One region of the Rhizobium sp. SVR5-9E genome, then DNA from elsewhere that is predicted to be linked to it. Evidence: predicted binding sites of a transcription regulator. Region 1 holds the regulator's gene; each other region holds the start of a gene.
The links. Region 1 encodes PhoB, which activates phosphate uptake and scavenging genes when phosphate is short. Its sites were predicted from a motif close to TGTCATNNANCTGTCAT; they were not measured.
Positions count from the first base shown of each region.

Region 1 (3,272 bases):
TTCGGGCCAAAACCCTCCAGATACTTCTCCTGGCCGCCAGCAGCGATCGTCGCCAGCGTGCGGCCATGGAAGGCACCTTCAAAGGTAATGATATGGAAGCGCTCGGGATGGCCCTTGGAATACTGATATCGGCGCGCCGTTTTGATCGCGCATTCGAGCGCCTCTGCCCCTGAATTGGTGAAGAACACCTTATCGGCGAAAGTGACGTCCGTCAGCCGCTTTGCAAGCGCTTCCTGCCCGGGAATTTCATAGATGTTCGATAGGTGCCAGACCTTGTCGGCCTGCGCCTTCAAAGCCTGGACGACGTGCGGATTGCTGTGGCCGACCGACGTCACGGCAACGCCTGCCCCAAAGTCCAGATAACGTTCGCCGCTTTCGGTTATCAGCCAGACGCCCTCACCTCGCTCGAACCGCAGAGGGGCACGAGAATAGGTGTCATATAGCGGCGCGGCTTCAGCCATGGCGCGGTCTCCTGTCGAGGTTGGGGCAACCGGACTCCGGCTAAAAACCGGGTCCAAAAAATTAAAAATGCCGCCTTTCGGCGGCGAGTGACACTATTTACTTTTCGCACTGCAATGTCAACAAACTGCGAGTTTACCGCGTGCTGCAACATAAAGCCAAAGGAACTTATTTTATTAACAGCTAATGTTGCAGAAATGACTCGCACGGCCAGCAAGTTGGGGAAAACTTGAAATTCGATTCATCCGGATTCCCGCGACTCTTGTCACGGAGTCAGCCTCACACTAGGTTAAAACTCAATTACTAGACTGCATGCGGCGGAACTAGTCACCAAAATTAGTCAAGCGTTTCCTGCTTCGGACACATCCGAGGCAATGGTGAGGGATTCTGCCTTCACAACGCTAATCGGAGACAGGGCATGAACTGGACAGACGAGCGTGTCGAAAAACTCAAGAAGCTTTGGTCCGAAGGGCTGAGCGCGAGCCAGATCGCCGCACAGCTCGGCGGCGTGAGCAGAAACGCAGTCATCGGCAAGGTCCACAGGCTTAGCCTTCCCGGCCGCGCCAAAGCCGGCGGCACTGCGACGACGGTGCGCGCGCCGAAGCGCAATACCTCGGCTCCCCGCGCGCCGAACTATGCCTCGCGGATTGCAACCCGCACGGTCACGCGCCAGTTGGGCGCGACGATGCTCAAGGAAGAGATCGAAGTCGACCTGATGGCGGAAATGGAATATCGTCCGGCCGCGAACGTGGTCGTACCGATTTCCCGCCGTCTTGGCCTGACCGAGCTTACTGAACGCACCTGCAAGTGGCCGGTCGGCGATCCGCTGAAGGATGATTTCCATTTCTGCGGCTGCGAAAGCAACGACTCTTCTCCCTATTGCAGCTACCATCAACGCCTGGCTTATCAGCCGGTCAACGAGCGCCGCCGGGCAGCCGCCCGCGCAAACTAAGCCGGATAAGAGACAAAAAATAACGGGCCTCGCGGCCCGTTTTTTATTTCCTCATGGGAGCGGCAATCAGGCTTCCATCGAATATCCAGCGCCGCGGACCGTGCGGATGACATCCTGCATGTTGGAGAAGTTCAGCGCCTTGCGCAGGCGACCGACATGGACATCGACCGTGCGCTCGTCGACGTAGATGTCGTGGCCCCAGACGCCGTCCAGAAGCTGGGAGCGCGAGAAAACGCGGCCGGGCGACGACATCAGGAACTCCAACAGGCGGAATTCGGTCGGGCCGAGCCGGACTTCGCGGCTCTTGCGATGAACACGATGGGTCTCGCGGTCGAGCTCTATGTCACCGCATTTCAGGACCGTGGAGAGGACCTCGGGCTTGGCGCGGCGCAGCATCGCCTTGACGCGGGCAACGAGTTCAGGTGTCGAGAACGGCTTGACGACATAGTCGTCAGCTCCGGTCGAAAGACCGCGCACGCGCTCGCTCTCCTCGCCGCGGGCTGTCAGCATGATGATCGGCAGACGCTCGGTCTCCGGCCGCATCCGAAGGCGGCGGCAGAGCTCTATGCCGGACACGCCCGGCAGCATCCAATCCAGGATCAGAATGTCCGGCGTCCGTTCCTGAAGGCGTATCTCGGCCTCGTCACCACGCAGGATGGTATCAACTTCAAAACCTTCGGCTTCAAGATTATAGCGAAGGAGCACGCTGAGTGCCTCTTCGTCTTCAACGACTGCAACTCTCGGGATCATTCGATTACTGTCTCCTGGGGGCCGGATTCGGAGGTTATTCCGTTACCGCGCCGACGGTGTTGGCGGTATCGTCCTTCGGACGCTCGCCTTCCGGCTGGGCACCGGTCGCCATGTAATAAATGGTTTCGGCAATATTGGTGGCGTGGTCACCGATGCGTTCGATATTCTTCGCGCAGAAGAGAAGATGCGTGCAACTGGTGATGTTGCGCGGATCCTCCATCATGTATGTCAAAAGCTCGCGAAACAGCGAAGTGTACATCGCATCGATTTCTTCATCGCGCTCGCGGATCGACTTGGCCTTGTCGGCCGCTCGGCTCGTGTAGACGTCGAGCACTTCCTTGAGCTGGACGAGCGCCAGTTCGGAAAGGTGCTCCAGGCCGCGCGCGAGCTTTCGCGGAACGCCGGCGCTCTGAACGGCGATGACACGCTTGGCAGTGTTCTTGCCGAGATCGCCGACGCGCTCGAGATCAGCCGCGATGCGAATCGAGCCCATGATTTCGCGAAGGTCGGAAGCCATCGGCTGCCGGCGTGCAATCGTGACCACCGCCTTTTCGCCGATCTCGCGCTCGGCATGGTCGAGGATCACGTCGTCCGAGATGACCTTCTGCGCCAAGGCGGTATCGCTATTCACCAGCGCTCGGACAGCGTCCGATACCATCTGTTCGGCAAGTCCGCCCATCTCCGAGATGCGGCGGGACAGGAATTTGAGATCGTCGTCGTACGCAGAAAAAATATGTGTCGATGCCATGGGGAACGTCCTTGATTGTCTCTACATTTCTGACGCCAAAGATCAGCCGAAGCGGCCCATGATGTAGTCCTGGGTGCGCTGATCGTCCGGATTGGTGAACATCTTGTCGGTATCATTCTCCTCGACGAGATTGCCGAGGTGAAACATAGCGGTTCGCTGCGAAACACGGGCAGCCTGCTGCATGGAGTGCGTCACGATGACGATCGTGAAATTCTCGCGCAGCTCATGGATCAGCTCTTCGACCTTCGCGGTGGCGATCGGATCGAGCGCCGAGCACGGCTCGTCCATCAGAATGACTTCGGGGCTGACGGCAACGGCGCGGGCAATGCAGAGGCGCTGCTGCTGGCCGCCGGACAGCCCGGT
Region 1 is NZ_JBNDHS010000021.1:10,910-14,181, reverse strand. It holds gene ACPYOJ_RS12560 (acetylornithine transaminase) at 1-461, opposite strand, end outside; gene ACPYOJ_RS12555 (GcrA family cell cycle regulator) at 878-1,411, shown strand; gene phoB (phosphate regulon transcriptional regulator PhoB) at 1,478-2,161, opposite strand; gene phoU (phosphate signaling complex protein PhoU) at 2,196-2,909, opposite strand; gene pstB (phosphate ABC transporter ATP-binding protein PstB) at 2,952-3,272, opposite strand, start outside.

Region 2 (3,272 bases), on a different contig from region 1:
ATCGAGCCGCCATCCGTCGATGTCGCAAGCAGAACTTCCGAGCCGTCCGGTAGCTTGCGGACGATGTCGTAAAGAAGATGCGCCGGGACTGTCGTCGCGCCAGGCTGCTCGACATTGGCGGGCGTGGCTTCGGTCACTTCGAGGTCGAGGTCGGTCGCCTTCATGTCGAGGTTCTGACCATCGGCGCGCAGCAGGATATTGGACAGGATCGGGATCGTGTTGCGACGTTCGACCACGCGGTGAACGTGGTTCAGCGACTTCAACAGGTTTGACCGCTCAATTGTAATACGCATGGGATGCTACCGCTTTTCGACCGTTACTGTCCCGGCGTACAAAGGCGCGCCAGAAGATGCTTTTCGGCTCCGGACCGGAGGAGTGGATAGGCAAAATGGCAGAACTTTGCGGCCGAATGCAAGGGGTGCGAGGCCAAGCGGGGCTCCAATTGCGGTTTTCCGCGATGATGCTCACAGAATTCCCGACACTTGCCGCCGACAAAGCCCTCGCGCATAAAGATTAAAGAGCAAAAGGGGCCTTGAACTTGAATAATGAGGATACGCCAAGCGAGAGCGGTGGGCACCGCGGCTATCGCTTGCACAACGTCGCCATTCCGGCCCGCCCGCTGGAGCCGGCGCTTTATCTCGTCGCTACGCCGATCGGCAATCTCGGTGATATCACGTTGCGGGCGCTGGAAACGCTTGCGGGTGCCGATGTGCTTGCCTGCGAGGACACGCGCGTGACCCGCGTTCTTCTGGATCGGTACGGTATCCGCAACCGGCCGTTTGCCTATCATGAGTATAATGCCGATGAGGCAGGTCCGCGATTGTTGGCTGCGCTTGCGGCTGGCAAGTCCGTCGCGTTGGTCTCCGACGCCGGAACGCCGCTCGTTTCCGATCCCGGCTATCGCCTCGCGCAGGCGGCGATCGAAGCAGGCTATCGTGTTATTCCCGTTCCAGGGGCATCCGCACCGCTCGCCGCGCTCGTCGGCTCGGGTCTGCCGAACGATGCCTTCTTGTTTGCAGGGTTCCTCCCCGTCAAGGACAAGGCTCGGCGCGACCGGCTGGCGGAACTTGCCGCCACCCCGGCAACGCTGCTCTTCTTTGAATCGCCGCACCGCATCGGCGCGACGCTGGCTGCCGCTGCCGATGTGCTTGGGCCCACCCGCAACGCATCCGTCTGCCGTGAGTTGACGAAGACCTATGAGGAGTTCCGCCGAGGCACGCTCACGGAACTTGCCGCGCACTACGCCGAAAACGACAACGTGAAGGGCGAGATCGTGCTCGTGATCGGCCCCCCGGAAGAGAAGCAGGCGGACGAGGCGGACGTTGAGGCAATTCTCGCCAATCTTGCGACTTCCATGCCGACGGCCAAGGCGGCCGCTGAAGCTGCCCGGCTTACCGGCCTGCCACGCAAGGAACTTTACCAGCGTCTGCTCGATATGAAGGTCAGGGATGAGCGATAGGGATGTAACCCTTAGCCGGAGAAAGGCTGAACGCCGCGGCCATATCTCGGAATATATCGCGGCGGTCGTTTTGATGCTGAAGGGCTATCGCATCGTAGCGTTCCGCTACCGCACGAAGCTCGGCGAGATCGATATCATTGCCCGAAAGCGCGACCTCGCGGTCTTCGTCGAGGTGAAGGCCCGGTGCGACGAATTACGCGCCGTAGATGCGGTTTCGTACGCCGCCCAAAAACGCATCCGGAACGCCAGTGATCTGTGGCTCGCGCGCCAGCCGGATTACAGCCGCCTCTCTCAACGATATGATATTGTAGCGGTATTGCCCGGCCGTCTGCCGCGGCATTTTCCAGATGCATTCTGATCGGCTTGCATAGCTGTGCAAAATGCCGGATTTTGTGACGGTCCTGTCATGAAACTTTTAAGGAGGCGTCACAGTAGCCCTCTATTGCGTCTCTCACCAATAGTTGGTGAGAGGGTTTATCCATGTTCAAGAAGTTTGCGCTGGCCGCTGCTGCGGTCGTACTGTCTTCGTCGACGTCGTTCGCCGCGACTGAAGTCACCTGGTGGCATGCCATGGGCGGCGAGCTCGGCCAGAAGCTCGAGCAGATCGTCCAGAAGTTCAACGACAGCCAGACCGAATACCACGTCACGCCGGTCTTCAAGGGCACCTATCCGGAAACCCTGACGGCCGCGATCGCAGCGTTCCGCGCAGGTCAACAGCCGGCTATCGTTCAGGTCTTCGAAGTCGGCACCGGTACGATGATGGCTGCCAAGGGCGCCGTTTACCCGGTCTACAAGCTGATGGCTGATGAAGGCGAGCCGTGGGATCCGTCGAAGTTCATCGCGCCGGTCGTCGGCTACTACTCCGATCCGGAAGGCAACATTCTGTCCTTCCCGTTCAACTCCTCGACGCCGATCCTCTACTACAACAAGGACGTCTTCAAGAAGGCCGGCCTTGATCCGGAAGTCGCTCCGAAGACCTATGCCGAACTGGCTGACTTCTCGAAGAAGATCGTCGATTCCGGCGCTGCCAAGTGCGGCTTCACCATCACCTATGCTGCCACCTGGCTCGGTCTCGAAAACTTCTCGGCCATTCATGACCTGCCTTACGGCACGCTGCAGAACGGCTTCGGCGGCACCAAGGCTGAACTTAGTTTTAATGGCCCGAACCAGGCTCGTCTCTGGGACGACCTGAAGAAGTGGCAGGACGCCGGTTACTTCCAGTACGGCGGCCCGGGCGGCGGTCCCGACTCGGCTCCGAAGTTCTATTCGCAGGAATGTGCCATCTATATGGGCTCCTCGGGCTCGCGCGCAGGCGTCATCGCCAACGCCAAGAATTTCCAGGTCGGTTTCTCGACGCTCCCCTACTACGACGACGTGACCAAGGATCCGAAGAACTCGATCATCGGCGGCGCAACCCTCTGGGTATTGAACGGCCAGAAGCCGGAAGTCTACAAGGGTGCCGCCAAGTTCTTCACCTATCTCAGCCAGCCGGAAGTACAGGCTGATTGGCACCAGTTCTCCGGATACCTGCCGATCACCAACGCTGCCTACGATCTCGGCAAGTCGCAGGGTTACTACGAAAAGAACCCGGGCTCCGACGTCGGTATCAAGCAGATCACCCGCGGCACGCCGTCCGACAACTCGAAGGGCGTTCGCTTCGGCAACCTGACGCAGATCCGCGACATCATCGACCAGCAACTCGAAACCGTGCTTTCCGGCAAGCAGACCGGTCAGCAGGCGCTCGATGAAGCCGTCAAGGAAGGCAACGCCATCCTGCGCGAATTCGAAGCCGCAAACTCGAACTAAGCCTTCG
Region 2 is NZ_JBNDHS010000026.1:34,455-37,726, reverse strand. It holds gene dnaN (DNA polymerase III subunit beta) at 1-293, opposite strand, end outside; gene rsmI (16S rRNA (cytidine(1402)-2'-O)-methyltransferase) at 539-1,459, shown strand; gene ACPYOJ_RS14495 (YraN family protein) at 1,449-1,817, shown strand; gene ugpB (sn-glycerol-3-phosphate ABC transporter substrate-binding protein UgpB) at 1,940-3,265, shown strand.
Region 2: a site for PhoB is predicted at 1,862-1,878, ahead of ugpB (sn-glycerol-3-phosphate ABC transporter substrate-binding protein UgpB). Genes of this name have one in related genera too.

Region 3 (3,272 bases), on a different contig from region 1:
TCCGGCAAGACGACGCTGCTCAACTGCATCTCGACCCGCCTGATGCCGACGACCGGCAGCGTCGAATATCACATGCGCGACGGAGACTATCGCGATCTCTACCACATGAGCGAGGCCGAGCGGCGCTTCCTGATGCGGACCGATTGGGGTTTCGTGCATCAGAATCCGGCCGACGGCCTGCGCATGACGGTGTCGGCCGGCGCCAATGTCGGCGAACGGTTGATGGCGGTCGGCGAACGGCATTACGGCAAGATCCGCTCGACGGCGATCGATTGGCTGGAACGTGTCGAAATCGATGCCGGGCGCATCGACGACCAGCCCCGCGCCTTCTCCGGCGGCATGCGCCAGCGCCTTCAGATCGCCCGCAATCTCGTCACCGGCCCGCGTCTCGTCTTCATGGACGAACCGACCGGTGGCCTCGATGTCTCGGTTCAGGCGCGACTGCTCGATCTCGTTCGCGGTCTCGTCAACGATCTCGGCCTTTCGGCGATCATCGTCACGCATGACCTCGCCGTCGCGCGTCTTCTCTCCCACCGGATGATGGTGATGAAGGACGGCTATGTGATCGAGCAGGGTCTGACCGACCGCGTGCTTGACGATCCGCGCGAGCCCTACACCCAGCTTCTCGTTTCTTCGATCCTTCAGGTCTGAAAGGCAACAATCATGGCAACGCCCCTCGTCGTTTCCGAAGTCTCGAAGAGCTTCACCATGCATCTGCGCGACGGCATCAAACTGCCGGTCGTTTCCGATGTCGCCTTTTCCGTCGCCTCCGGCGAATGCGTCGTTCTCGGCGGCCCCTCGGGGATCGGCAAGAGTTCCCTGCTCAAGATGATCTACGGCAACTACGCCGTGGATACCGGCCAGATCCTCGTCAATCACAAGGGCCGTATCGTTGATCTCGCGGCCGCCGATCCACGCACCGTTATCGATGTCCGCCGCCATACGCTCGGCTATGTCAGCCAGTTCCTGCGCACCGTGCCGCGCGTTGCGGCAATCGATGTCGTTGCCGAACCGCTGCTTGCTCGCGGAGAGAATGCGGCTTCCGCCCGGCAAAAGGCAGCAGCCCTGCTTGAAAAGCTGAACCTTCCCGAAGCGCTCTGGCAACTGCCGCCTGCGACCTTCTCGGGCGGCGAACAGCAGCGGGTCAATATCGCCCGCGGCTTCATTACCGATCATTCGATCCTGCTTCTGGATGAGCCGACAGCTTCGCTCGACGCGAAGAACCGCGCCGTCGTCGTCGGCATGATCAAAGAGAAGAAAGAAGCGGGCGTTGCCCTGCTCGGCATCTTCCATGACGAGGAAGTGCGCGAGGCTGTCGCCGACCGCATTCTCGACGTCCAGCAGTTCTCACCGCGAAAGGCAATTGCAGCATGAGCCGGAAGCTTGGCGAAAAGCCCTATATTCATGAGACGGCATCCGTCCGCGATACGATGCTTGGCCGCTACACGGAGATCTCCGAACGTTGCCGGATCAGCGAAGTCGAATTCGGCGATTATTCCTACATCATGCAGGATGGCTCGATCTGGTGCGCGACGGTCGGCAAGTTCGTGAATATTGCCGCTGCAGTTCGCATCAATGCCACCAATCATCCGACCTGGCGGGCGACGCTGCACCATTTCACCTATCGCGCTGCCGACTACTGGCCCGACGCCGACATGGACACCGATTTCTTCGCATGGCGGCGCTCAAACCGGGTGGTTATCGGCCATGACGTCTGGATCGGCCATGGGGCCACCATCCTGCCTGGCGTCACTGTCGGCAACGGCGCAGTGATCGGCGCAGGTGCGGTCGTCTCCAAGGATGTTGCACCCTATTCGATCGTCGGCGGCGTCCCTGCAAAGCTCATTCGCGAGCGCTTTCCCAAGGAAATCGGCGAGCGGATGGACAAGCTTGCCTGGTGGGATTGGGAGCATTCGAAGCTGCGCGCAGTACTCGATGACTTCCGGACGCTTTCGGCCGAGGATTTCCTTAGCCGGCACAGCAACTGAAACCTGCCGATGAAGCCAATTGTGACAGCAGTTACATAAAAGTGACATTGGAGCTTCATGAAGCCGGACTAATGCACTGGCGCACTGGTTTAAACGCGAGGAAGAGCATGATGTTCGAGCTGAAGGATGTCACCCGCCGCTTTGGTAACAAGACTGCTGTCGACTCCGTGACACTGGCAATTCCTCAGGGGCAGATGGTCGGCGTCATCGGACGCTCGGGCGCCGGCAAATCCACCCTCCTGCGTATGATCAACCGCCTGCAGCAGCCGACATCCGGCTCCATTCACTTCGCAGGTGTCGAGGTTTCCGCTCTTCGCGGGCAGGCATTGCGCCACTGGCAGCGCGACTGCGCGATGATCTTCCAGCAGTTCAATCTGGTTCCGCGCCTCGACGTTCTTACCAACGTCATGCTCGGCCGTCTCAACCATCGCCCGACGATGCTGAGCCTCTTGAATATCTTCAGCCGCGAGGAGCGCATTCACGCGATTGCGGCTCTGGAGCGCCTTGGGATTGAGCAGACGGCGCTGCAGACGGCCGGGACGCTTTCCGGTGGCCAGCAGCAGCGCGTGGCGATCGCACGCGCCTTGATGCAGAACCCAAAGATGGTGCTCGCAGACGAGCCGATCGCCTCCCTTGATCCGCTGAACGCCAAGATCGTCATGGATGCGCTGCGCGACATCAACGAGCGCGAAGGTATCACGGTCATCACCAACCTGCATACGCTCGATACCGCGCGCAATTACTGCGAGCGCATCGTCGGCATGGCAGCCGGGCGCGTCGTTTTCGACGGCAAGCCTTCGGAGCTGACGGCGGCTGCCGTCAAGGAAATCTACGGCACCGACAAGGACGGCGCCGGCATCGATGAAACCATGACCTCGACATCGATCAATATTCCCGCGGCTGCCGCGGCTCAAGCATCCGCCGGCCTGCAACCGCTGGCGCTGGCCGGTCTCTGAACGGGACGGCCGCGATCGAGCGCCCGCGTCAAGGGCACACTTCTTCGTAACAGCAAGACGACCGGAATACCGGTCAATCAGGAGAGACCAATGTTGAAGAAAGCACTCTTTGCCGCCACGGCGCTTCTGGCGCTTGCCGGCTCTGCCGCTGCTGCGGACCTCAAGGAATTCCGCGTCGGCATTCTCGGCGGGGAAAACGAAACCGATCGCCTGCGCAACTATGCCTGCCTTGCCGATCACCTGAAGCAGGAATTCGGCTTCGAGAAGGTGTCGCTGTTCCCGGCCGCCGACTATGACGGCGTCATCCAGGGCCTGCTCGGCGGCACGC
Region 3 is NZ_JBNDHS010000009.1:97,184-100,455, reverse strand. It holds gene phnK (phosphonate C-P lyase system protein PhnK) at 1-651, shown strand, start outside; gene phnL (phosphonate C-P lyase system protein PhnL) at 664-1,374, shown strand; gene ACPYOJ_RS07525 (DapH/DapD/GlmU-related protein) at 1,371-1,988, shown strand; gene phnC (phosphonate ABC transporter ATP-binding protein) at 2,099-2,944, shown strand; gene phnD (phosphonate ABC transporter substrate-binding protein) at 3,035-3,272, shown strand, end outside.
Region 3: a site for PhoB is predicted at 2,031-2,047, ahead of phnC (phosphonate ABC transporter ATP-binding protein). Genes of this name have one in related genera too.